2 regions of the Citricoccus alkalitolerans genome follow, and region 2 is predicted to be linked to the other one. Evidence: riboswitches for the same ligand, from Rfam matches in the RefSeq annotation. Region 2 holds a riboswitch; the other holds the start of a gene.

Region 1 (17,063 bases), 210 kb from region 2:
CTCCGTGGTGATGAATGTGGTCCCGGCCCAGGCCGCCGGCGTCGCCTCGCTCGCGGTCGCCTCCCCGCCGCAGAAGGACTTCGGAGGCCTGCCGCACCCAGTCATCCTCGCGGCCTGCGCCCTGCTCGGCGTGGACGAGGTCTACGCCGCGGGCGGCGCCCAGGCGGTGGCCATGTTCGCCTACGGGGTGGCGGACGACGACGGCACTCGCGTGTGTGCCCCCGTGGACATGGTCACGGGGCCGGGCAACATCTTCGTGGCCGCCGCCAAGCGCGCCCTGCTCGGCACCATCGGCATCGACGCGGAGGCCGGGCCGACCGAGATCGCCGTGCTGGCGGACGGCACCGCCGATGCCCGGTGGGTGGCCGCTGACCTCATCAGCCAGGCCGAGCACGACCCCATGGCGGGCTCGGTGCTCATCACCACGTCACCCGAGCTGGCCCGCGACGTGGCGGCCGAGATCGAGCGGCAGGTTCCGGGCAGCCTCCACGAGCAGCAGATCCGTCAGGCCCTGGGCGGCCCGCAATCCGGGATCCTGCTGGTGGGAACCCTGGGCGAGGCGCTGGCCGTGGCGGATGCCTATGCCGCCGAGCACCTCGAGGTCCACACCGTGAACCCCCTGCAGACGGCTCGCCGGGTGACCAACGCCGGCGCCGTGTTCGTGGGACCGCACTCGCCCGTGCCGTTGGGCGACTATTCCTCCGGGTCCAACCACGTGCTGCCCACCGGTGGTTCCGCCCGCTACTCCTCCGGCTTGAACACGGTGAGCTTCCTGCGCCTGCAGCAACTCATCCGCTACACGGAGACGGGGTTGAAGGAACTGGACACCAAGATCGCCGCCCTGTCCACGGCGGAGGGGCTGCCGGCCCACGGTGAGGCCGTCTCCCTGCGCTTCCGCTGACCTGCTTCTCCACGGCCGCCGCACCCCCGGGATGGGAGGCGGGTGCGGGCGAGCGGCGATGGTCACGGGGGTTCATAGTCCGAGAAACCCTTTGACCGTTCCGGACGTCCGTCGTTAGTCTGGAACCCAGAATCACGAGTTCCCGCTGTTACAGCCCTGGCTTGCGGGACGGCAACCCTCTTCACGCAGTAGTGGGGTGCTCCAGGTGAGGATTCGGCCTACCGGATGCCCCGGCAGGCAAGTACCGCGTTTCTGCTGGTGCCGATCGGGAGCCTCCCGTGGCGTGCCGCCGTGCAGATGCGCCTTCGGACGGAGGACCCACCATGACCGCCCTGGCTACCCACGAGCTGCAGCAGACCACCAACCTCGGCAGTGACCTCGATCGAGACCTGTCCGTTCAGACCCTTCGCTCGGCCTTCTCCCACTTCCCCTCCGGCGTGGCCGCGCTTGCCGGAGTCGCCAACGGCGTGAAGGAGGGCCTCGTGGCCTCGTCCTTCACCGTCGGGGTGTCCCTGGAGCCCGCCCTGGTCTCTTTCGCCGTCCAGAACACCTCCCGCACCTGGCCCCGGCTGAAGCGGGCCGAGCGGATCGGGATCTCCATCCTCGGCGAGGACCACACCGATGTCTGCCGTCAGTTGGCCTCCAAGGAGGGGGACCGTTTCGCCGGACTGGACATCCGGTCCACGGATGAGGGCGCGATCTTCCTGGACGGCGCCGCCCTGTGGCTGGACACCACCGTCTACTCCGAGCTGCCTGCCGGTGACCACACCATGGTCCTGCTGGAGGTGCACGGCGTGCACGATCACTCCGCAGAGCACGAGCCGATCGTGTTCCACCGCTCGGCTTTCCGCAACCTGCGCACCGCCGAGGGCAACCAGTAGCCCTGTTCCTCGTTTTGCGGGCAGAGAAGAGTACTGTTCTCTGCCCGCAAAGTGTTCCTCGGGGCCGGCACCCGGTCCGGAGGTAGGATTTCCGGCATGCCTTCCGCTACCCCGTCCGCGCGGCGTCCCGGCTCGGGCGCAGGCGCGGGCACGACGCCGGCCGGCCCGGTCCGCCTGGATGCCTGGCTCTGGGGCGTACGCATGTATAAGACCCGTTCGGCCGCCACCACCGCGTGCCGGGCCGGTCACGTCCGCCTCAACGGGCAGCCGGCCAAGGCTGCCCAACCGGTCAAGCCGGGCGACACCATCCGGTTGCGTCTGCCGGGCCGCGAGCGGATCCTGGAGGTCACCGGCCTGGTAGCCAAGCGGGTCGGAGCTCCCGAGGCAGTCCGGCACTACCTCGACCACTCCCCCGAGCCCGTGCCCCGGGAACTGCTGGCCGTGCCCCATCGAGACCGGGGCGCAGGCCGGCCCACCAAGCGAGACCGGCGCCAGCTGGACCGCCTCCGTGGCCGTGACGCCCCAGAACCCGGTATTGACCGTCTTGACCGCGGCCTCGATCTCGAATGACGTCCGGGACCGCGGCGACTGACTCAGGTGAACACCGGGAAAAGAATGCGCACCGAGGAAATTGAGGGCTTCAGTTCCGCGGCATCTCCCGTATTATGTGTCTCAGAAGTAGTAGTAGCAGTAAGTCCGTCACCACTGCGGACCGGTTGGCCCTCTGGCCGCTCGGGGCGTTGTAGGAAGCGGTTTCGCACACGCCGCTTCGCCCCCGTCGGAAGACCGATGGGTTTACAACCTCAGGAAAGGGCCCATCATGGCTACCGGTACCGTCAAGTGGTTCAACGCAGAGAAGGGCTACGGCTTCATCTCCCCGGACGATCAGTCCGCTGACATCTTCGTTCACTTCTCCGCCATCGAGGGCAATGGCTTCCGCGAACTGCAGGAAGACCAGAAGGTCGAGTTCGAGTCCCAGCAGGGCCCCAAGGGCATGCAGGCTGCGGCAGTCCGCCCGCTCTGATCGAGTACGCCTGAACCCTTCAGGCAGCAGAATGGTCACCATCCCCTCGGGGACGGTGGCCATTTTGCTATGACCAACGCGCCATGTCAGCGCACCACTTCACCGGAATCCGGTCTAGGGTACAACCATGAAATTTCGTTACCTGGGCCACAGCGGGCTCAAGATCTCAGAGATCATCTACGGCAACTGGCTCACCCACGGCTCCCAGGTCGAGAACGAGACGGCCCATGCCTGTGTGAAGGAGGCCCTGGCACAGGGCATCACCAGTTTTGACACGGCGGACACCTACGCGAACACCAAGGCCGAGAGCGTCCTGGGTGAGGCGCTGAAGAACGAACGCCGCGAGTCCCTTGAGGTGTTCACCAAGGTCTATTGGCCCACCGGCCCCAAGGGCCACAATGACACCGGCCTCTCCCGCAAACACATCATGGAGTCCATCAACGGATCCCTGCAGCGCCTGGACATGGACTACGTGGACCTCTACCAGGCCCACCGCTTCGACGTGGAGACCCCGCTGGAGGAGACCATGCAGGCATTCGCGGACATCGTCCGCGCCGGCAAGGCCCTCTACATCGGCGTCTCCGAATGGCCGGCGGACAAGATCCGCGAGGCCCACGCCATGGCCGCCCAGCTCGGATTCCAGCTCATCTCCAGCCAGCCCCAGTACTCCATGCTGTGGCGCGTCATCGAAGCCGAGGTCGTCCCGGCCTGCGAGGACCTCGGACTGTCCCAGATCGTCTGGTCCCCCATGGCCGGTGGCATCCTCACCGGAAAGTATCTGCCCGGCCAGCAGGCTCCGGAAGGATCCCGCGGTGCGGATGAGAAGGGCGGAGCGCGTTCGATGGCCAGCAAGATGACGGACGAGGTCCTCACCGCCGTCCAGAAGCTGCGCCCGATCGCGGACGGGCTCGGCGCCACCATGGGCCAGCTCGCCATCGCCTGGGTACTGTCCAACCCCAACGTCGCCGGCGCTCTGGTCGGAGCCTCCCGCCCCGAGCAGATCGTCGAGAACGTCAAAGCCCTGGACCTCACCCTGGACCAGGCGACCCTCGGAGCCATCGACGCGGCCATCGGCCATGTCGTCACGGATGACCCCTCACTCGTGTCCGTCCCGGAAGGCCGCCCCGCCTGACCTCGTAGTGGCATGACCCACGCAGACTGTGACACTTCCGTGATGTGGACATCCGCAAAGATCACGGTATGATCACAGTCAGCCGGTGTTGCCCGTTCTGCTCGACGGGGCGGGCAACACGGGGTCAGATGCCAACCGACGGGGGCCGGAGCATGACCACCAGGGTAGGACGCTCTCCTGACCACGCCTCCACGAGTCGAGCACTCCCGCTCCTCGGACGCTCCGTGGCCACCACCGCGGGCATCCTCATGGTGCTGGCCGGCCTGGTCGGAACCGCCCGGGCCAGCCCGATGCCCTCGCCCAGCGACTCCCTGGGTCCCACACAGTCTGCGACCCCGGCCCCCTCGCCGCCCGGGTCCTCGTCTTCCCCGTCTCCCTCCCCCTCCCCCGGTGGCAATCAGCCTCCCGAGATCGACTGTCCCGGTCTCGTCACCCAAACCGGAGACACCGAGTCCGTGCGTATACATGTCCTCGACCCGGACGGGGACACCGTCACCCTGAGCGCGGGGACATCCTGGCTCGGCGGCGAGGCCTCGGTCGAGGGTCACGTGGTGACGTACACGGCTCCCACCGACACCCATGGCAACGACGGCCTCACCGTCACCGCGGACGATGGCCGGGGCGGTACATCAGAGTGCGAGATCTCGATCCTGGTGCAGGCCGGGCCGAGCCCCACTCCGACCCCCACTCCCACGCCCACCCCGACGGGCCCGAGTCCCACGCCTGATCCCACGACGTCCGCCCCGCAGCCCAGCCCGGAGCCGACTGGCGGGTCGGACACCCCGAGCCGGGCTCCGACGTCGGCCCCCACGGCCGGCCCATCTCAGAACCCGACCACGCCAGGCGGCTCGACCCCGACCACCGGTGCGCCCGCCCCAGCACCCGGCCTCGGCAACAGCCAAGGCGGCAACGGAGGTGGCGGGACCGGCGGCGAGGGTTCCGGGCCGAGTGGATCTGCTCCCGGCGATGCGGGCGGCAACGGTGGCCCGGACGGCCAGACACCGGATACCACCGGATCGCCCTCCGCAACGGCGCCCGAGACGCCGAGCGCACAGAAGCTCAGCAACATCATCAGGGACACCACCCTTGCCTGCCCGGCCCAGGTCGTGGCGGATGCCGAGAGGCTCGTCGAGGGCCTCTCCGCCGGCATGACGTCACACCCCGGTGGCGGGAACTTCCCCAGCGGTGATGCCAGCGAGGGCACTGACAGTGCGGAGTCCGTGGCCGCTGCCGAGCGGACTGCTCACACCGGGTCCACTCCGTGGCTGTTCGCCGGGGTGGGCTTCATGATGATCGTCCTCACTGCCCTGGCCCTGGCAGCCCTGCCCCGCGACGGCCGTCGGCACTAGACTGACCGGACGATGCGGCCGTTCGGACGGATTGTCCCTCGGAGGGCCGCCCGAGATTCAGGAGGTTCGAGTTGGCCCGCTACGAAGACGATCTGGAACAGCAATTCATCGAAGAACCCGAGAACGACCTGGAGCAGCCCGCTGACGGCCGCGACGGGACCACGGACCACGGCTCCTCTGATGACCCGGATTCACTGGATGCGATCGACCCGCTGCGCCGGGACACCTTCCTGCTGGACGGAGACGAGGACTACAACGGCGTCCCGGACTATCAGGAGGGCAGTTCCGACGACTCCGGCGGCGCGGCCGAGCCGGATGAGGACTCCGAGTGGGCCGGCTGGGATGACGAGGAGGACGAGGAAGGCTCAGACGTCACAGTCTAGAACCTTTCGACTCGGCTCCTGTTGGCGCTCCTATTGGTGCTCCTGCTAGCGCTTCCGGCCGGAGACCAGTCGCTCCGTGCCGGAAGCGGCCAGGATCAGGCAGGCGCACCAGATGCCACCGGCAGGCCCGAGGGGTGCGGCGGCCAGGCCGGCCACCACCGGCATTGCCACCTGTCCCACACGGTTGCCGACCAGCCGGAACGCCAATGCGGGCCCGCGCCAGGTCGGTGGCACCGCCTGGGACACCAAGGACATGGTCAGCGGCTGCCCGATGCCGAGGGCGAAGCCGCCGACGGCCATGAGCACCACCGCCAGCCAGACGGCATGCCATCCTTCCAATGCCGGTGGCACGAATCCCAAGGCCACGGCAGATGCCAACAGGGACACGAGCACCAGGTGGTGCCGCTCCCACCGACCGGACATCCAGGGCAACACGATCCTGGACAGGAACGAGGCTCCCCCGCGGACCGCCAGGAGGATGCCGACCCAGAACGGTGAGACCCCGGCCGCTTCGCCGACCAGCGGCATGAACGCCGTGAGGATGTCCAGCATCGCCAACAGGGCCAGGGACGCCATCATGTGCGAGGGGATCCCGGGGACCCGCCAGATCGCCAGCATCGTGGGCTTTCCCGGGCCTGCAGCACCCGCAGCACCCGCACCCAAGGCAGTCTCGGTGGCCGACGCCGGCCCCGCCGGCCCGCTGTTCCCGTCCCCCAATCCATGGGGCCGGTCCCCGGGCTCCTCCGTGGGCTCCGCGGGCAGGCGCCGGGAGCGGCGGCCCCCGTCAGCCCGCATGAGGTACATCACCGGCACGGCGAGCAAAGAACAGACCGCACCGAGCCACAGCGCCCCGTCGATGCGCCCGTCGAACTCCGCACTGTGGCTGGCTTCGCCGAGAGTGGCGTTGCCGAGGATCAACCCCGAGATCAACGGTCCGGACATCTGTCCCACGGAGAAGGCGGCAGTGAACCACCCGAACGCCGCGTCCATGTTCTCCGGGGCGGCTCGCCGGCCGATCACGGTCTGGCCCGCAATGGTGAACAGCAGATGGCCCATGCCGAGCACCGCCGAGGACACCATCAGCACGGCGATGGTGGAGCCGAAGGCCAAGCCGACGCCGCCCAGCCCCAGCACCAACGCCCCGAGGGCGATCATGCCGCGCAGGGTGGGCAGCCGGCTACTGAGCCGTCCCAGGGACATCGCGAACACCAACGGGAGGATGGCATAGGCAGCGGTGGCCAAGCCGACCGTCGCCTCGCCGGCGCCCAGGGCCAACAGCTTGTAGCTGGTGACGGGCCGCAACAGGTTCAGGGCGGTCTGCGTGAGGACGGCTGCGGCGATCATGACCCAGAGCCAGGTCAGGTTTCCGCGGTTTGCCATGATCTCCAGAGTAGTCCTCACTCCACTCCGGTCCGGCCTCCTGGCCCCGGACTAGAATGACGACGGCCCTGCCCTCGCCGGGCCCCTCCCCCCACACCTTGGAAAGCCGGTCCCTTTCGTGTCCTCCGCATCCAGCGTCCCGCAGCCCCCGCGGCTGTTGTGGAGCCGGAATTTCGTCCTGGCCGCCGTGACCAACTTGTTCTTGGCCATGGTGTTCTACCTGCTGGTGACGGCGATGGCCCTCTACGCTGTGAACGAGTTCCAGGCGACGGACATGCTGTCCGGCCTGGCGGTCAGCGCCTTCGTACTGGGCGCCGTGGTGTCCCGCCTGGTCACCGGCCAGGCCATGGAGATCATCGGGCGCAAGAGGGTCCTCGTCGCGAGCCTGGCGCTCTTCCTCGTCGCCTCGGCCCTGTACCTGATGGCCGATGACCTTGGCCTGTTGATCACCGTCCGCCTGATCCACGGGCTGGCGTTCGGCGGCGCCAGCACGGTGTTGGCCACCGCGGTCCAGGGGATGATCCCGCCGCGGCGCCGCAGTGAGGGCACCGGTTGGTTCGGCACGTCCACCACGGTGGGCACCGCCTTGGGACCGTTGCTGGCCTTCCAGCTCACGGATAGGTTCGGCTTCGACTCACTGTTCTACCTGTGCACGGCCTTCTCGGTCTGCGGCCTGGTGGCCGGCTTGGTGGTGCGCCTGCCGCGGGCCCAACATCACCAGCAGGGCCAGCAGAACCAGCAGAAAAGCCTCCGACCGCGATTCTCCCTGCGTGGGGTGATCTCACTGCCGGCCCTGCCGGTGTCCCTCGTGATGCTCATGGCCGGCCTGGCATACTCCGGGGTGCTGGCCTTCCTCAACGGCTATGCCCAGGAACAGGGCATCAGTTCCACGATTGCCAGTGCCTACTTCATGGTCTACGCCATGGTCCTCGTCCTCTCGCGCTTCGTGGTGGGGACCATGCAGGACCGGTACGGCGACAACTCCGTGATGTTCCCCCTGCTGACATGTCTCGTGAGCGGCATGGCGGTGCTGGCCCTCTGGCCGGCCAACGGCGGTTTCCTGGTGGCGGCCGCCTTGTGCGCCCTGGGCTTCGGGGCCCTGCTGACCTCGCTGCAGTCGGTGGCGGCCACCGTGGTGCCGCCCTTCCAGATCGGGGTGGCCACCTCCACGTACTTCCTGATGCTGGACATCGGCACCGGCCTGGGCCCGGTGGTGTTGGGCGCGCTGTTGCCGGCCACCGGGTTCTCCGGGATGTACCTGCTGCTGTCCGGGTTCCTCGTGCTGGCCATGGTGGTCTACTGGTTCGCCCACGGCCGCCGCCGTGCCGGCGGCGCAACAGCACCGAGCATGCCGCGGTGATGAGGGGCGCCACGAGGGCCGCGAAGATTCCCCACCTCGCCTCTGATACATCAGTAGTGCGTGGTCAAGCCGCCGAATGACTCTTCAGTCCCGGCGGGTAGTGCGGACCATGGCCACTGCCAGGCCGAACAGGATGGCATAGGCCACGCCGACCAGCACCCAGCCGAGCACGAATCCACCGGTCAGCTCCACGATCGCGCCCATCCCCACGGGGCCTACGGCGAAGCCCGCGTACATGCCCATGGTCGTGGTCCCGCTGGCCGCACCGATCCGGGTGGCGTCCACGGACTGCATGGTCCCCGCGTTGACGACCACGTTGGTGCCCAGCACTGTCAACCCGTGCAGGACGACCCCGGCCCAGAACAGGGCGGGCAGGTCCCACAGGGATGAGGTGACCATGCAGGCCATGCCGAGCAGGGCGCCGGAGGAGATCAGCAGCAGCAGCGTGCCCGGCCGGCGCCCGGCACCCAGGGCACGGCCCCAGTAGATGCGGCTGGCCACGCCCACCACGCCGGAGAGCCCGGCGGCGAACCCGCCGATGAGCAGACTGTAGCCGTGGTCCCGCACCGCGAAGAGCGGCAGGTACACGTTGGTGGCCTGGGTGCCCATGCCGGAGAAGAAGGCGACGGCGGCGAACAGCCAGACCTGGACCGGCAGGGAGGCCGTCGAACCGGATCGCCGCCGCCGGAACCGATCAGCGAGGACCGCCCGGACTGCCGCCCAGTCAGTGGGGTCTTCCGGTGGGATGTGGCGCAGCGACCACCACAGCAGCACCAGCACCCCCACGGCGGCGGCGAGCGCTGCACCGGACCAGCCGGCCCAGAGGGCCGCGGCCGGGAAGAGCAGACCGGCCACCAACTGGCTGGCCTGGACCCCGGACTGTTTGACCCCGATCCACCCGGACCGCTTGACGGCGGGCACGGACGAGTAGATGACGCGGTTGGTGGTCGGGTTGGCGATCACCTGGGCCGGCCCGACGAGGATGCACGCCACGATCAAGGTCCAGTACTGCGGGCCGAGGGCCGAGATCAGCAGCGCCAGCACGGTGCCGCCGTAGTTGAAGACCAGCTGGCTGCGGATGCTGAGGACGTCAGCGAGCCGCCCGATCACCATGGAGGAGACGGCGGCGCTGACGAACAACACCGTCACGAGGAGGCCGAACTGGCCGGCCGAGACGCCGAGTTCCTGGATCAACAGGTCCGAGGTCGCCGAGAGCCCGTAGTTGAGCAGCGGGCCCACGCCCATGGCGATGAGCAGGACGGTCAACAGCGCCGCGCCGGCCTTCGGCACCTCCGGTTGCGGTGCCGGCGTTGACTGGCTCAATCCATCCCTCGATTCCCTAGGGCCGTGGAGAACTCCGCGGCGGCCTGCTGGAGTTGGTCGATGAGGACCGACAGCCCGGCGTCTGGCAGCCGCTCCGTGGGGGCCACGACGGCCAGACCGGCCACGGTGCGGCCAGTGACATCCCGCAGTGGCACGGCGACGGCGGAGATCCCCTCCGTGCTCTCGCCACGGGACACCGCGTAGCCGGCCTGTCGGATTCTAGCCAGCATCCCCGCCAGGTCCGGCACGGTGTCCACGGTGTGGTCCGTCAACTTCTTCAGACCACCACCGAACATGCCGGCGACGTCGGCCGGGGCCAGATCTGCCAGCATCACCCGCCCTCCGGCCGTGCCGTACGCCGGCATCCGGGCGCCGATACGAGGAGAAGCACGGAGAACGTGGGCAGACTCGATGCCGTCGACGAACTCGACCTCGGAGCGGACCAGCACGGACAGGGAGACCGACTCCCCCGTGGCGGAGGCCAGGGACTCCATGGGGCGGTGCGCGGCCCGCCGGATCTCCCGGTTCTCCATCCCGCCACCGGCCAGGGAGAGCAGGGCGGCACCCGGCCGGTAGACGCGGCTGTAAGGGTCCTGGACCACATAGCCCCGCGAGGCCAGCGTGCCCAGGAGGCGGTGGGCGCTGGATGGGGCGATGCCGAGGTCCTCGGCGATCTCCCGCACGCGGACGCCGCCCTCAGCCATGACGCGATCCACCACTGTCAGCGCGTGGATCACCGACCTGATCTCCGTCATGGCATCCCTCGCCCTTCCGTGAAAGTTGTTCTTTACAGCAGAACATTTGGTCTAATCGTTCCGCCTGTCGCTATTGAATCCTACGCTTCTGGAAAGACCGGAGTCGCTACCCACCGCAACCTGTACAGCCACACCAGTACGAATGAGGAGTCCGATGAGAACCACCGCGAGGACATGGACGAGCACCCGGCGTCGTAGCCGCTGGCTGGCACCACTGCTGGCAGCACCCCTGCTGCTGACCGCCTGCGGCGATGGCGGCACCTCAGGCCAGGGGTCCGGTACCGGAACAGGGTCACCCACGGACGGCGCCGCTACAGGAACGGGTGGGGCGGCAGGCACCACGGAGGTCCGGGTGGCGGACACCGCCGGCATGCCCTCGGCCTTCCTCCAGTACGGGGTGAACGAGGGCTACTTCGAGGCGGAAGGCCTGGACGTCACAGTCGACGTGAGCATCGGTGGCGCCGCAGCCGTGCCTGCCGTGGTCAATGGAGAGACCCAGTTCGCCGGCTCCAACACCGTCAGTGCCATCCTGGCCGCCAGCAAGGGCCTCCCCATCACCATCGTGGCCGCCGGCACACGCACCATGGAGGCTCCTGAGGAGGACTTCGCCCGCATCGTGGCGTCCACCTCCAGCGGTGTCGAGGACGTCGAAGACCTGGAAGGCGCCACCATTGCGGTCAACACGCTGGAGAACATCAACGACGTGGTCATCATGACGCTGATGGAGGACGCCGGCGCGGACCGCACCCAGGTCAAGTTCGCCGAGATGGGCTTCTCAGACATGCTCCCGGCCCTGGCCAACGGGCAGGTCGACGCAGCGCTGCTGATCGAACCGTTCGTCACCATGGCCGTGGACCAGGGCGCCACGGAGGTCGCCAGCCCCTACGCCGAGTCCCGTCCGAACATGATGGTGGGCACCTACATGACCTCCGAGGAGTATGCCGCAGAGAACCCGGAGACGGTGGAGGCGTTCCAGCGGGGCCTCAGCGCCACCGGACAGGCCATCGCCGAGGATCCGGACGCCTTCCGTGAAGCCCTGCCCGAGGTCACCACGATCGAGCCCGACCTCGCCGGCCAGATCCACCTGCCCGCCTGGGATGCCTCGGTGGACCTGGAGACCCTGCAGTTCCTCAACGAGCGCATGGTCCGGTACGGACTGATCGACGAGGAGATCAACGTCGAGGACATCGTCACCGCGCCCACAGACTGAGCCACCCCGTCCATCCCGCCTGAGAGACCCGAGAGACCCGAGAGACCTGAGGACCACAGCACATGACCAGTGACACGACTGCCAGCCCCGCACCCCGCCCCTACCGGCGCATCGCCACGGAGGAGGCCTGGGCCCCGCCGGAGATGTTCGACATGTTCCGGGAGATCCTCGGCGACCACCCTGAGGACGATCCGGGGTTCATGAGCCTCATGGGCTACTACGTCCTCAATGACGGAGAGCGCCCGCGCTTCATCCGCGAGCGCATGACGGACACCGAGGGGGTGCGCCTGAAGGACATGGACGCCGCCGGCATCGATCATCAGATCCTGTCACTGACGGCTCCGGGCACCAACCCGTTGCCGGCGGCGCAGGCGACCGAACTGGCCCGGCTGTCCAATGACCAGCTCGGCGAGATCGTCCGGAACCGGCCCGACCGCTTCTCCGCGCTGGCCGCCGTGCCCTTCTCCGCGGCCGACGCCGGCGCCTCTGAGCTCGAGCGGGCCGTCACGCGGCTGGGCCTGAAGGGCGCCATCCTGAACTCGCATGTGCGGGACCGGTACACGGACACAGATGAATTCCTGCCCTTCTATGAGGCCGCCGAGGCACTCGGGGTGCCGGTCTACCTGCATCCCAATGCCCCCTCGGCCAGTCTGTTCAAACCCCTGCATGACCGCGGCCTGGACGGCTCGATGTACGGGTTCGGAGTGGAGACCGGCCTGCATCTGATGCGACTGGTGGTCTCCGGGGTGTTCGAGCGCTTCCCGAACCTGACCATGGTGGTCGGCCACCTCGGTGAGGCCGTACCGTTCTGGCTGAACCGGATCGACTACATGTACGGCAAGCAGGTGGCCACGGGACGCTATCCGCACGTGAAGCCCCTGCCGTTGAAGCCCTCCGAGTACATCCGCCGCAACGTCTGGATCACCACCAGCGGCATGCCCTGGCAGGACGAGGTGATGTTCGTCCGCACGATGGTCGGTGCGGACCGGGTCATGTACGCGATGGACTACCCGTACCAGTACGAGCCGTCCGAGGTGGACCTGCAGGACGACCTGCCGATCTCGGCGGAGGAGAAGTTCGAATTCTTCGAGGGCATCGCCACCCGGGTGTTCAACCTCGAGTTCTGACCCACCCACGCTTGCAGTCGACGTGGAGTGGGCATCTTCACCCGGCGCCCACTCCAACTCGACTGAGAGGAGGGCGGATCAGGAACTGAGCCGGGAGCGCAGGGCGGCGAGCGCCGCCGTCGCCGCCGTCCACAAGGTGGGCTCTGGTACGGGGACGAATCGAGGCGAGTGGTTGACCGGCATGGAACCGGAGGCCACGGTCTCGGCATCCATGCCACCGAAGAACCAGAACACGGAGGGCACGCCCAGCGCGCCGGGGAGGATGCCGAAGTCCTCCGAACCCATCATAGGTTGGCCGTCCCTCACCTTCTCGGTGCCGAGGGTGCCGCGCAGGGTCTCGATGAGCTCAGCCGTCGCGTCCGGGTCATTGAAGTTCCGGGGGAAGCGGTAGAGCTCCTCGATCACCGGCTCGGGCGCCCCGGAGGCCTGCGCCTCGGCGAGGATGATGCGCCTGAGGGCGTCCAGTACCGTGGCGCGGACGTCGTCGTCCATGGTGCGGACGTTGAGGGTGAACTCGGCTGAGTCCGGGATGATGTTCTCCTTGAGCCCCGCGTGGAACGTGCCCACCGTCACCACGGCGGACTCACGGGCGGAGATCTCCCGGGAGACGACGCCCTGCAGCCGCGTGACGATGTGGGCACCGAGCACGATGGGGTCGATCGAGTTCTCCGGCTGGGAGCCATGGGACTGCTCCCCGCGCAGAGTGACCTTCCAGGAGTCCGCATAGGCCATGGCGGGCCCACCGACCACCTCGACCGTCCCGGCCAGGCCTGGCATGACGTGCTGGCCGAAGATGATCTCCGGATGTGGGACGCGGTCCCAGAGCCCGTCCTCCACCATCGCCTGGGCGCCGGCCGCGGTCTCCTCACCGGGTTGGAAGATCAGCACGACGGTCCCGGACCAGGTCTCGCGCTGGGCCGCCAGCACCTCAGTGGCGGTCATCAGCGCCGCCACATGGGTGTCATGGCCGCAACCGTGCATCACCGGCACCTCGGTGCCGTCCGCCAAGGTGCCGCGGGCGGTGCTTCGGTAGTCGACCGTGGAGTCCTCCTGGATCGGTAGTCCGTCCGTATCCGCCCGGAACCCGACGACGGGCCCCGCACCGTTGCGCAGCAGGCCCACCACGCCGGTGCCCCCGCAGCGGAAGTGCTCAATGCCGAGCGTGTCCAGGTGCGCCTCGATGAACGCCGCCGTGGCGTGCTCTTGCATGGACAGTTCCGGATTCGAGTGCAGGTGCCGGTAGACGTCAAGCATGCGTTGACGCAGCTCGGCCGGGATCTCCGGGTACTCCGGGGGTCGGCCGTCGGTCAATCCAGCCGATTCCTCGGCGGACTGCTCGGATGTGGTGCGGTGTTGCACGGTGTTCCTTTCCGAAAAGTGGGGCGACCTGCTGCCGATGACTGAGTGGGGGGTCAGGGTGCGTCCACGGTGGCTGCGGGTTCTGGCGCCCTCGGTGCACGCGGGCGCACGAACCAGGTGATCACCAGCGTGCAGATCACGGCAATGGCGGTCGATGCCATGGCCAGGACGGGGGCGAGCGGAACCAACACGAAGATCACCAGCACCGCCACGATGACGGCCACCGCGGTGGCACGCACCTGCTTCAGGGAGACGATGGCCTGGATGATGACCGCTCCCAGCACGGCCGGCAGCACGTAGGTGCGGACCACGTTCGTGACGTCCTCCGGAACCACGCTGATGAGCCAGGTGCCGAGCAGGCCCACGAACACCAGGAGGGACAGCAGATGGACCATGGCGGCGCCACTGATCGCCATCACGGCGGCCAGCCCACCGCGTGCCGTGCCCGGCTTGGCACCGATGCTGGCCTGTGCGATGAGGGCCGCGGGCAGGAGCTTGTTGGAGATGTTCCCGATCATGAACGCCTGGTACATCGAGGCCGGACCGAGCATCGGGAAGTAGGTGATCGGCTCGATGATCCAGATGACGAAGAACGTGCCGGCCACGGCGATGAACGCCGTGAACAGCTGAGTTGCGGTGATGCCGAGGTCGGCGAAGAAGACGAGGTAGAGGGGGCCGGCCAGCGAGAGCACCAGGCCGACCAGCATGGTGAACCGGCCCCAGCGCGATGTGGTGGCGTCGAACTCCTCCATGCTGCCTGCGGCTGGCACGGTAGTGGATGTGGTGGAGGACGTAACCATCATGGGGACTCCTGAAGGGCTAGAGGATCGGGAACCGGGATGTCGGGGGACTCAGACACCCGCACCGAGGCCTGCGGATTGGGCCAGGTACGCGGCAGTGAGTCCGAGCAGAATCGCAATGCCCAGCCCCCATTCGCGCAGCCAGCGCATTCCCGGTAGCCGGGCCAACAGCAGGCAGGCTGCCATGACGGCTGCTGAGGCGGCCAAGGTGATCGCATGAACAGAACTCTTGGGCACCTCCGCGAGGCCCAGGGAGAAGAACGCGCCCAGCAGGGCCGCCCCCGGCACCACGGTCATGAGGACCGGGTTGACCTTGCCCAGACGGTGCTCCCCCTTCTTCAGCAGCGGCGTGAGGATGAGGGTGGCGATCATCCACATCGCCCCGCCCAGACTCAGGGCGAAGAACACGATGGCGAAGACCTGCTGGGTGTACTCCGGTCCACCCAGCTCCGCACCGGCGGTTCCGGCCGCGATGCTGGCCGCCGCGGTCTCATACTGCACCGACCCGATCAGGCCGATGCGCACCAGGGTGGCCGGGGTGCCGAAGAGGGCCAGCACGGCGATCGCCACCAGCGCCACCGCCAACGAAGGGCCGATGGCGGCGATGGCTCCGGTACGGAACGTGGTGCGCAGTTCCTGCTGGCTCATCCCCGCCGCCGGGGCGGCCTTGCGGGCCGCCCTCATGTACATGACCGACTGGACTGCGATGACCAAGAAGACGCCCAGGGCGCAGATCCAGAGGACTGGTGTGTTGGCCAGGGCCAGGACAGAATTCGGGTCCTGGCCCTGGCCAGCGGCCGCGCTTGCTGCTGAGATCATGGAGTCCTTCGATTCGTGAGGTCGGTTCTGGCTCAGAGCCCCGCAGTCGGCGCTTGGCTCGGAAACCGATTGATGCAATTCGTCGCTATCATTGTGGTGTGCTCAACATCACTTCACGCTCAATCGCAGAAAATTTACACACCCTGGCAGATTTCGCGAGATGGTGAACAAGCCCGTCGAGCCCTTGGACGAGGGTGACCTCCCCCTGGTTCATGCCCTGCAGATCGGGCCCCGGTTGCCATGGACGGTGCTGGGCGAGGTCCTCGACCAGCACCCGACCTCGCTGGCCGCCCGGTGGCGGCGCCTCGAGGACAGCGGCTCGGCGTGGATCACCGCCCACCCGCTGGGTCATCCGGACCAGATGGCCCTGTCCTTCCATGACGTAAGGTGCCGTCCCGGCCACCGACGGGCCGTGGCAGCGGCGATCGGGCGAATTCCCGAGGTTTTCTCGGTGGAGGAGTGCCACCGGGACCGGGATTTCATGCTGACCGTCATCACCCCGGACCCAGCCCAGCTCACGGACGTCGTCTATCCCCAGCTCGAGGACATCCCAGAACTATCGGGATACGAGTCAACCTTCTGCACCCGGCTGCACCGTACTGCCGCTGACTGGGAGCTCGACGCCTTGGATCCCGGTCAGCGGCGGGACCTCCGTGCGGCCGTCGGGCCGCCCCCGGTTCCGGCAGCCCACGCCGACCCCCAGCTGCCGTCGCTCGGTCCGATCGCCCGCATCCTCGGACGCAACGGGCGGGCCTCAGCCGCCCAGGTGGCTGCGGCCTCCGGCCTGCACCCCGCCACGGCCCGTCGTCGACTGCAGCGGGTGTTGAACTCTGGCATCCTGAGCTTTCGCTGTGACGTCTCGCACCGGGCCGCAGGCTACCCCGTCATGTGCCAGTGGTTCGCCCGGCTGCCGGCTGCCGACCACAATGCGGCCGCCGCCGAACTGGCGCGGCTCGGAGCCCTGCGCATCTGTGCCTCCACCACGGGGCGCTCGAACTTCATGTTCATGACGTGGCACCGCTCGGCCACGGACATCATGGCCATGGAGCGGCGGGCCTCAGAGAAGCTGCCCCGCCTGGAGATCCGGGAGACCGTCATCATCTCCAACATCCCCAAGCGGGCCGGTTGGCACCTGGACACCGACGGCAGGCGCCAGGAGGACTTCGTCGAGGTGGGGCACCACTGGTTGTGAGACGGTGGGTCAGCGGACCACCCAGAGGTCGATGATCACCCGGTCCGGCTCGCGGCGGCCAGAGCCGA
Region 2 (6,648 bases):
TCACCGGGGATTCCAGCCGCTCGGCCCCGTCCACCTGCAGGATCTGCTCGATCGCCGTGAGCTGATCGCCCTCGGTCACTCCACCCGTGGGAGCCCACGGCTGGCTCACCACCACGGCCACGGCGACGGCGGCAGCCGCGGCGGCCGAGACCGCCCCCACCCACCAGCGGCGCGCGGCCGGCCGGCGTCGGGCACGGTGACTGTCCAGATCAGAGATGCCGGCTCGCTCGGCGCCAGCACTGGAGCCGGCTGCTCCGTGGGCCGCCAGGGGCGAGGCGTCGCCGTCCGCAGCGGACCGGGCGCCCTGCTCGGGCCCTGCCACGGCCGAGAGGACACGGTCCCGCAGATCGGCGGGAGGCTCAGCCGGTGTGCTCACCGCCAGGCGGGCGACGGTGCTGTTGAGGGCATCGGCCCGGGCGCGGAGCTCGGGGTCTGAGCGGAGCCGCTGCTCGATGGCGCGGCGCTCGCCCTCGTCCACGGCATCCAGGGCCCAGGCGGCGAGCAACTCGGCGTCGATCACGTTCCCGTTCTTGTTCTCGTTTCCGTTCGTCATGCTCCCACCCCCAAACAGTCCTGTAGTCGTTGGAGCGCACTGCGCATCCGGGATTTCACGGTGGCCAGTTTGGCCCCGAGTCGTTCAGCGACCTGCCGGTAGGTCAGTCCGCCGTAGTAGGCCTGCGTCACGGCCTCGTACTCCAGACCAGTCAGCGTGCCGAGGCATTCCGTCACGCGGTCCCGGTCCTCCGCTGATTCCACGGCCTCCGCAACGTCGTCCCGGTCCCGTTCGAACCCGGCCACCCCGGCCCGTTCCTCCCGGTCCCGACCGGACTGGGTGGACCGGATGAGGTCGACGGCCCGACGGTGCGTGATCGAGCAGACCCAGCCGACCACTGATCCGCGGGCCGGGTCGAAGCGCTCTGCAGAGCGCCACACATCCACGAGGGCCTCCTGTGTCACGTCGGCCGCGAGGTCGGCGTCACGCACGATCTTCTGTGCCAGCCCATAGGCTGAGGGAGCCACGGCATCGTAGAAGGCGGCGAAGGCCTCCTGGTCTCCGGTGGCACTGCGTTGGAGCAAGCCCACCAGGTGGGCGTCCCGCTCGCGCGCAGCACTGCGGCCGGGGCCGGTGCCTGCGGTGCTCGTCATGGCTCCACCCTATCCGGGCGCGGGGCCAGGATTGGCCTACCTGTCAGGGGCGTCGTTCAACATGGGTGGTGTTCTCATCCGCGGGGCTCCTGGGGTGTCGGTCCGGAGGGGTCCGGTGGGGCGTCGGTCGGGTGGCCTGCTCTACTGCAGGGTGCTGTCTGGTGTTCGGAGCCGACGCTCCTACGGATGGGTCGGGCTAAAGACCTCTTCGGCGACGCCGGTCTGGAGATAGGGCACCGTCTGGGTGCCGTTGACCTCCCAATCGCCCACCATCCGAGCCATGAACACAGCCGGATCGTGACTGGCGATGGTTCGGGCATTACGCCAGTGCCGGTCCAGCTGCAGGTCCGTACTGGTGGCGGAGGCCCCGAGCGTGTCGAAGATCCGCGTGCACGTGTCCAGCACCAGCTTCGGCACCATCACGTGTGCCCGGTGCGCCGTCAGGGCGGCGCGGTGCATCGCCTCGGCCGCGGTTCCGCCGTCGTCCATCCCGACGCCGGCCACCCGCCCGCCCGGCGCACTCCCCGATTCCCCGACCGGCTGCTCCGGCCCGGCGGCGAGCTCCAGTGCCGCATCCAGGTCCCGTCCGGCGGCGCGCACGAGCTCCTCAGCGGTCGCCTGCTGGGCGGAGAGCTCGCCGATGATTCCCAGCAGCTGGTCGTCCTCACGCGGGGTCAGCCCGCCCCCGGTGTTCGGCGAGCGTCTCCGCCGCCGGGTCTGTTCCACGCCGTCACGCAGCGCGGCCCGTCCGATGCCCGCCAGCAACGCCATCAGGGTGGACTCGTGGTGCAGCGGGACCGGACCGTCGGCGGACGGCAGCGTCAGCAGCTCCTCCACACCGGCACCGCGGAACACCATGGTCCCCGTCCCGGTGAGACGCTGTCCGAAGCCGTCCCAGTCGTCCTTCACGGTGATCCTCGGTTGCCGCACCCGCACCACGGCCAGCGCGACGTCGGCCCGCTGGGAGCCGCCCCGACCGCCCAAGGCCGCGGCCGGCGTCGTGCCCAGGGATGTTGGACCCTGGGATGCGGCGCGCCGAGATCCGGTGCCGCGGGACAGGACCTTGCGTCGGAGGGCACGGGAGACGCTGGGGTCCAGCCGGACGGTGGCCAGGGCCCACGTGGAGAAGATGCTGCCGGTGGTGTAGAACTTGTTGCCGCTGATCAGCAACTGCCCCGCCTCGTCCTGGGTCACGGTGGTTCCGAGCCCGCCGAGCGGTGCGTCGCGTCCCTCGGACAGGGCGCTGCCGGCCACCTCCCCCTCGACCACACGCCGCAGCCAGCGATCACGGACGGTGCGGTCGGGCTGGACCAGCACATGCTGGACGAAGCTGAGGTGGCTGCGCAGCAGGTGGGCGGTATTGGCGTCCACCGCGGCGAGGTCCATCAGCAGCCGGAAGGCGTCCTCCTGGCTCGCCCCCGCTCCGCCGGCAGTCTCCGGGACGCTGAGGGCGCCCAAGCCTTGCTCCCGGAGCTGTTCGAAGGCCGCGAAGGGCAGGTGGCGGCCGGCCTCCCGGGGCACCTCCCCCTGCGCCACTTCCGCGAAGGCGGGGGCGAAACGGTCGGACAGTGCGGTGTAGCGGGACGACACGGACGTCATGTGAAAGCTCCATCGGTCCTGGCGGTAGCACCCTGGCCCCTGACGGGCGGGTTGCTGCGGCGTCGACGAGCCAGATCTCTCAGCCGCTCTGGATGGTGGTCCCCTCCATCAGACCACTCGGCGACGGCCCGGGTCCAATGCGAGGTATGCGGTGAGGTCAGAGAACCGTGGTTACTCCTGACCCCACGGGGTCATGCTGCGAGGTGGGCGTTGCCTATTGTTCAGAGACGGGGGTCAAGACGCCGGCGACCAGCGGGTTGTCCGTCGTCTCCAGGTACTCCTCGAACCGGGGATCGGAAAAGACCTCGACGAGCTTGCGGGTTTCCGGGGTGTCCTTGAACTCGGTCCCCACGATCAGCCAGGCGGCGTAGGTCCGGGGCGGGTCCGGGAACAGGATGCCCTTGTCCCGGCCGATCTTGCCGGCGTCAAAGAGGTTGGTGTAGCCGAGGGCGGCGTCTACCGAGTCCAGAGTCCGGGCCATGGACAACAGGTCGATCTCGGTGAAGTCGAGACGGCGCGGGTTCTCCACCACGTCTTTGAGCTGGGCGGTGCGCGGTTCAATGTCCGGGTCCAGCCCGATGAAGCCCTCGCGCTCCAACAGCCATAGCGCCTGGCCCTGGTTGGCCAGGTCTGTGGGCACGGCCACGGTGGCGCCGTCCGGCAAGTCCTCCACGCTGTCGTATCGGGTGGAGTACAGGCCGAAGGCCCACTGGTAGATCTCCACCGTGGTGGACAGATCGAGGTCGTTACCCTCCGCCACCTGCTTCATGTACCACTGGTGCTCGAAGATCGTGGCGTCAATCTGGCCCTCGGCCACGGACCGATTGGCCTGGACTCCATCCGCGATGCCCACGGCCTCGATCTCGACGCCGTAGTCGGGCGCGATCTCCTCAGCCACGAACTCCACCAAGCTCTCTTCTCCGGCCATGGCCGGTTCATAGTGCACTGTCAGCGGCCTCGTGATTTCGGCCTCTTCACCGGCGGCCACAGCCGGCCTGTTGGATTGCTGAATCACCACGAGACCCAGGACCAGGGCAGCGACGGTAGCGATGGCCGCCAGCGACCAGGGCAGCACGGTGAATGACTTTCGCAGGGTGAAGCCGTGATCGTGTCCAGCCGTCACCTTCTTCCCGGTGGTCGCCGGAGTCTTCTTCTCGGAGTTCATATGAGGTCCTTCAACAGGGTGCGGGGCCACTCAGGGCCGGGTCAGTGAACGGGCGATCCGGTCGCCGACGAACTGGACGAGCTGGACGGTGATGATGAGCAGGACGATCGTGCCGAGCATGACGGTCATGTCGAAGCGCTGGTAACCGTAGGTCACGGCCAGGAAGCCGATACCGCCCGCGCCGATGGTCCCGGCGATGGCCGAGTATTCGATCATCGAGATAGTGTTCAGGGTGATGGCGGAGGCCAGACCGGGCAGGGCCTCGCGCAGTTGCGTCTGACGGATGATCTGTGCTGGGGATGACCCCGTCACGAGACCGACGGCCATGTTCTCCCGCGGCAGGTCGTTCAGGGTGTTCTGGACCAACCGGGCGAAGAACGGGATGCCGGCGATCGTCATGGGCACGACGGCCGCGGCGATGCCCAGGGTGGTGCCGGTAATCCACCGGGTCAGCGGGATGATGGCCGCCATCAGCACGAGGAACGGCAGAGACCGACCCATGTTGACCGCCCAGCTGAGCAGCCCGTAGGCCCGGTCCTGGGGGAATAGCCCGCGCGGGCTCGTGTTGTACAGCAGCACGCCGGTGGCACCCCCGATCAGGACGACTAGCATCATGACGATGCCGACCATGGCCCAGGTCTCCCCGTAGGCCGGCAGCAACAGGGCAGGCAGCTCGGACAGCGGGGTATCGGAGAGCAGGGGCTGGGAGGTATCCGCGGTCGCACTCATGCCGTCGCCCCCGCCGTCGCGCCGGCCGGGATCGGAGTGGCGCCCGACGGCGGCGGTCCGGTGGGGTCTGGACTGGCAGCCGAGATGGCGGTCCCGGTGGGACCGGACCGGTCGACGTCGCTCCTCAGTCGGGCACTGAGCCCGAGCCCGTTCAGGGCGCCGATGGCGCGCTGGGCCTGCTCGCCGCGGACCCCGACGACGGCGCGGCCCAGTGCGGTCGCGCCGCGCGCCTCGATGGTTCCACCGAGCAGGGCCAGGCGGATCTGGTGATCAACCGCCACTCGGGTGAACCATTCGGGGTCCACGTCCCCGTCCTGATAGGCGAGGTCCAGGAAGGTATCGAAGCCAGCCGGAAGCGGCAACGCGGCGATCGGCAATAGTTGCCCGCCGACGGTGGAGTCCTGGTCCGCGACGAGGGACGGCAGAGAGCCATACTCCGCGAGCCGGCCGTGGGACAGGGAGGCCACCTGGTCGGCGACGTTCCGGACCACGTCCATTTCATGGGTGATGAGGATGATGGACAAGCCTAGGTCGGTGCGCAGGTCGGCCAGCAGGGACAGGATCTGTGCCGTGGTGTCCGGGTCCAGGCCGGAGGTGGACTCGTCCGAGAGCAGGATCCGCGGCCGCAGGGCCAAGGCCCGGGCGATGCCTACTCGTTGCTTCTGGCCGCCGGAGAGCTGACCGGGGTAGGAGTCGGCCTTGTGCAGCAATCCGACGCGGTCAAGCATCTCGGCCACACGGTCCTGCATCTCGTGGTGGACCACCCCGAGGTTGCGCAGCGGGAGGGCGACGTTCTCGGCCACGGTGATGCGGCGCAGCAGGGCGGAGTGCTGGAAGATTGTGCCGATGGCACGGCGGGCGGAGCGCAGCTGGCGGCCCCGGAGCCGGGACAGGTCGCTGCCATCCACCAGAATCTCGCCCTGGGTGGGCTTTTCCAACAGGGAGATGCAGTGCGAGAGGGTCGTCTTGCCAGCCCCGGAGGGCCCGACCACGGCGGTGATGGAGCCTTCCGGCACGGTCAGGTCGATGCCTTTGAGCACCTCGACGGACCCCCCACGTCCGGTGTAGGCCTGGTGCAGATCGCGGATCTCGATCACAGCGCGCCCCCGTCCCGGGTACCGGCCGATGCCAGCCGGAAGCCGGCGCCTCGGTGGTTCTCCGCCAGCCGATCCCCGCGGCCGAACAGCTTGTGTCGCAGGGTGCCGGACTCGTACTCGGAAGGATAGGCACCGCGGGCCTGGAGCTCGGGGACCACGTGCTCCACGACGTCCTCGAAGCTTCCCGGGGAGACCGCGTAGGCGAGATTGAAGCCGTCAACGTCCGTCTCCGCGGCCCAATCCTGCAGCTGGTCAGCGACCTGCGCACCGGAGCCAATGAACACCGGCCCGAAGCCCCCGATGCCGACCCATTCGGCAAGTCGCCGGATGCTCCAGGGCTCCCCGTCCGCGGAGGCGTGGCCACCGCCCGAGCGGAAGGTCTCCACGGCAGACTGCACTGCGTTGGTCTGCACGTCCTGACCGATCACATCGTCCAGGTCGTACTGCGAGAAGTCGATGCCCATCCAACCGGACAACAGCGCGAGGGCACCACGATGGTCCACGTAACGGAGGTAGTCGGCGTGCTTGGCACGGGCCGCCACCTCGTCCGGACCGGTGATGACGGTGGCAAGGTTGAAGATCCTGATGTCCTTCGCGTCACGGCCGGCCTCCACGGCAGCAGCACGGATCCTGCTCACGGCCTGGGCCAGCTTGTCCCGGCTGGGGGCGGAGACGAAGGCGCATTCGGCGTTTTGCCCGGCGAAGGCCAGGCCGCGCGGCGATGTGCCGGCTTGGTAGACCACCGGGGTGCGCTGGGGGCTTGGCTCGGTCAGAGCGATGCCCGGCACCGAGAAGTAGGTTCCCTGGTGGCCGATCTCGTGCACCTTGGCCGGGTCCGTGTAGACGCAACCGTCCCGGTCCCGGACCACGGCGTCCTCGTCCCAGGAACCCTCCAGCAGCTTGTAGACAACC

The links. Region 2 has a riboswitch for S-adenosylmethionine ahead of ABD134_RS10090 (acyl-CoA dehydrogenase family protein). Riboswitches for the same ligand answer to the same signal wherever they lie in the genome.
Region 1: another riboswitch for S-adenosylmethionine. It lies ahead of ABD134_RS11030 (flavin reductase family protein); the one in region 2 lies ahead of ABD134_RS10090 (acyl-CoA dehydrogenase family protein).

The regions. Positions count from the first base shown of each region.
Region 1 is NZ_BAAALH010000002.1:1,116,871-1,133,933, reverse strand. It holds gene hisD (histidinol dehydrogenase) at 1-901, shown strand, start outside; SAM riboswitch class IV at 1,032-1,151, shown strand; gene ABD134_RS11030 (flavin reductase family protein) at 1,225-1,782, shown strand; gene ABD134_RS11025 (RNA-binding S4 domain-containing protein) at 1,879-2,352, shown strand; gene ABD134_RS11020 (cold-shock protein) at 2,603-2,806, shown strand; gene ABD134_RS11015 (aldo/keto reductase family protein) at 2,934-3,938, shown strand; gene ABD134_RS11010 (Ig-like domain-containing protein) at 4,163-5,287, shown strand; gene ABD134_RS11005 (hypothetical protein) at 5,359-5,670, shown strand; gene ABD134_RS11000 (MFS transporter) at 5,716-7,050, opposite strand; gene ABD134_RS10995 (MFS transporter) at 7,169-8,410, shown strand; gene ABD134_RS10990 (MFS transporter) at 8,495-9,733, opposite strand; gene ABD134_RS10985 (IclR family transcriptional regulator) at 9,730-10,488, opposite strand; gene ABD134_RS10980 (ABC transporter substrate-binding protein) at 10,643-11,698, shown strand; gene ABD134_RS10975 (amidohydrolase family protein) at 11,761-12,825, shown strand; gene ABD134_RS10970 (amidohydrolase) at 12,904-14,079, opposite strand; gene ABD134_RS10965 (hypothetical protein) at 14,238-14,987, opposite strand; gene ABD134_RS10960 (DUF5058 family protein) at 15,036-15,803, opposite strand; gene ABD134_RS10955 (Lrp/AsnC family transcriptional regulator) at 15,964-16,995, shown strand; gene ABD134_RS10950 (DUF3237 domain-containing protein) at 17,005-17,063, opposite strand, start outside.
Region 2 is NZ_BAAALH010000002.1:916,117-922,764, reverse strand. It holds gene ABD134_RS10100 (anti-sigma factor) at 1-553, opposite strand, end outside; gene sigK (ECF RNA polymerase sigma factor SigK) at 550-1,146, opposite strand; gene ABD134_RS10090 (acyl-CoA dehydrogenase family protein) at 1,327-2,745, opposite strand; SAM riboswitch class I at 2,752-2,844, opposite strand; gene ABD134_RS10085 (MetQ/NlpA family ABC transporter substrate-binding protein) at 2,960-3,910, opposite strand; gene ABD134_RS10080 (methionine ABC transporter permease) at 3,941-4,639, opposite strand; gene ABD134_RS10075 (methionine ABC transporter ATP-binding protein) at 4,636-5,736, opposite strand; gene ABD134_RS10070 (LLM class flavin-dependent oxidoreductase) at 5,733-6,648, opposite strand, start outside.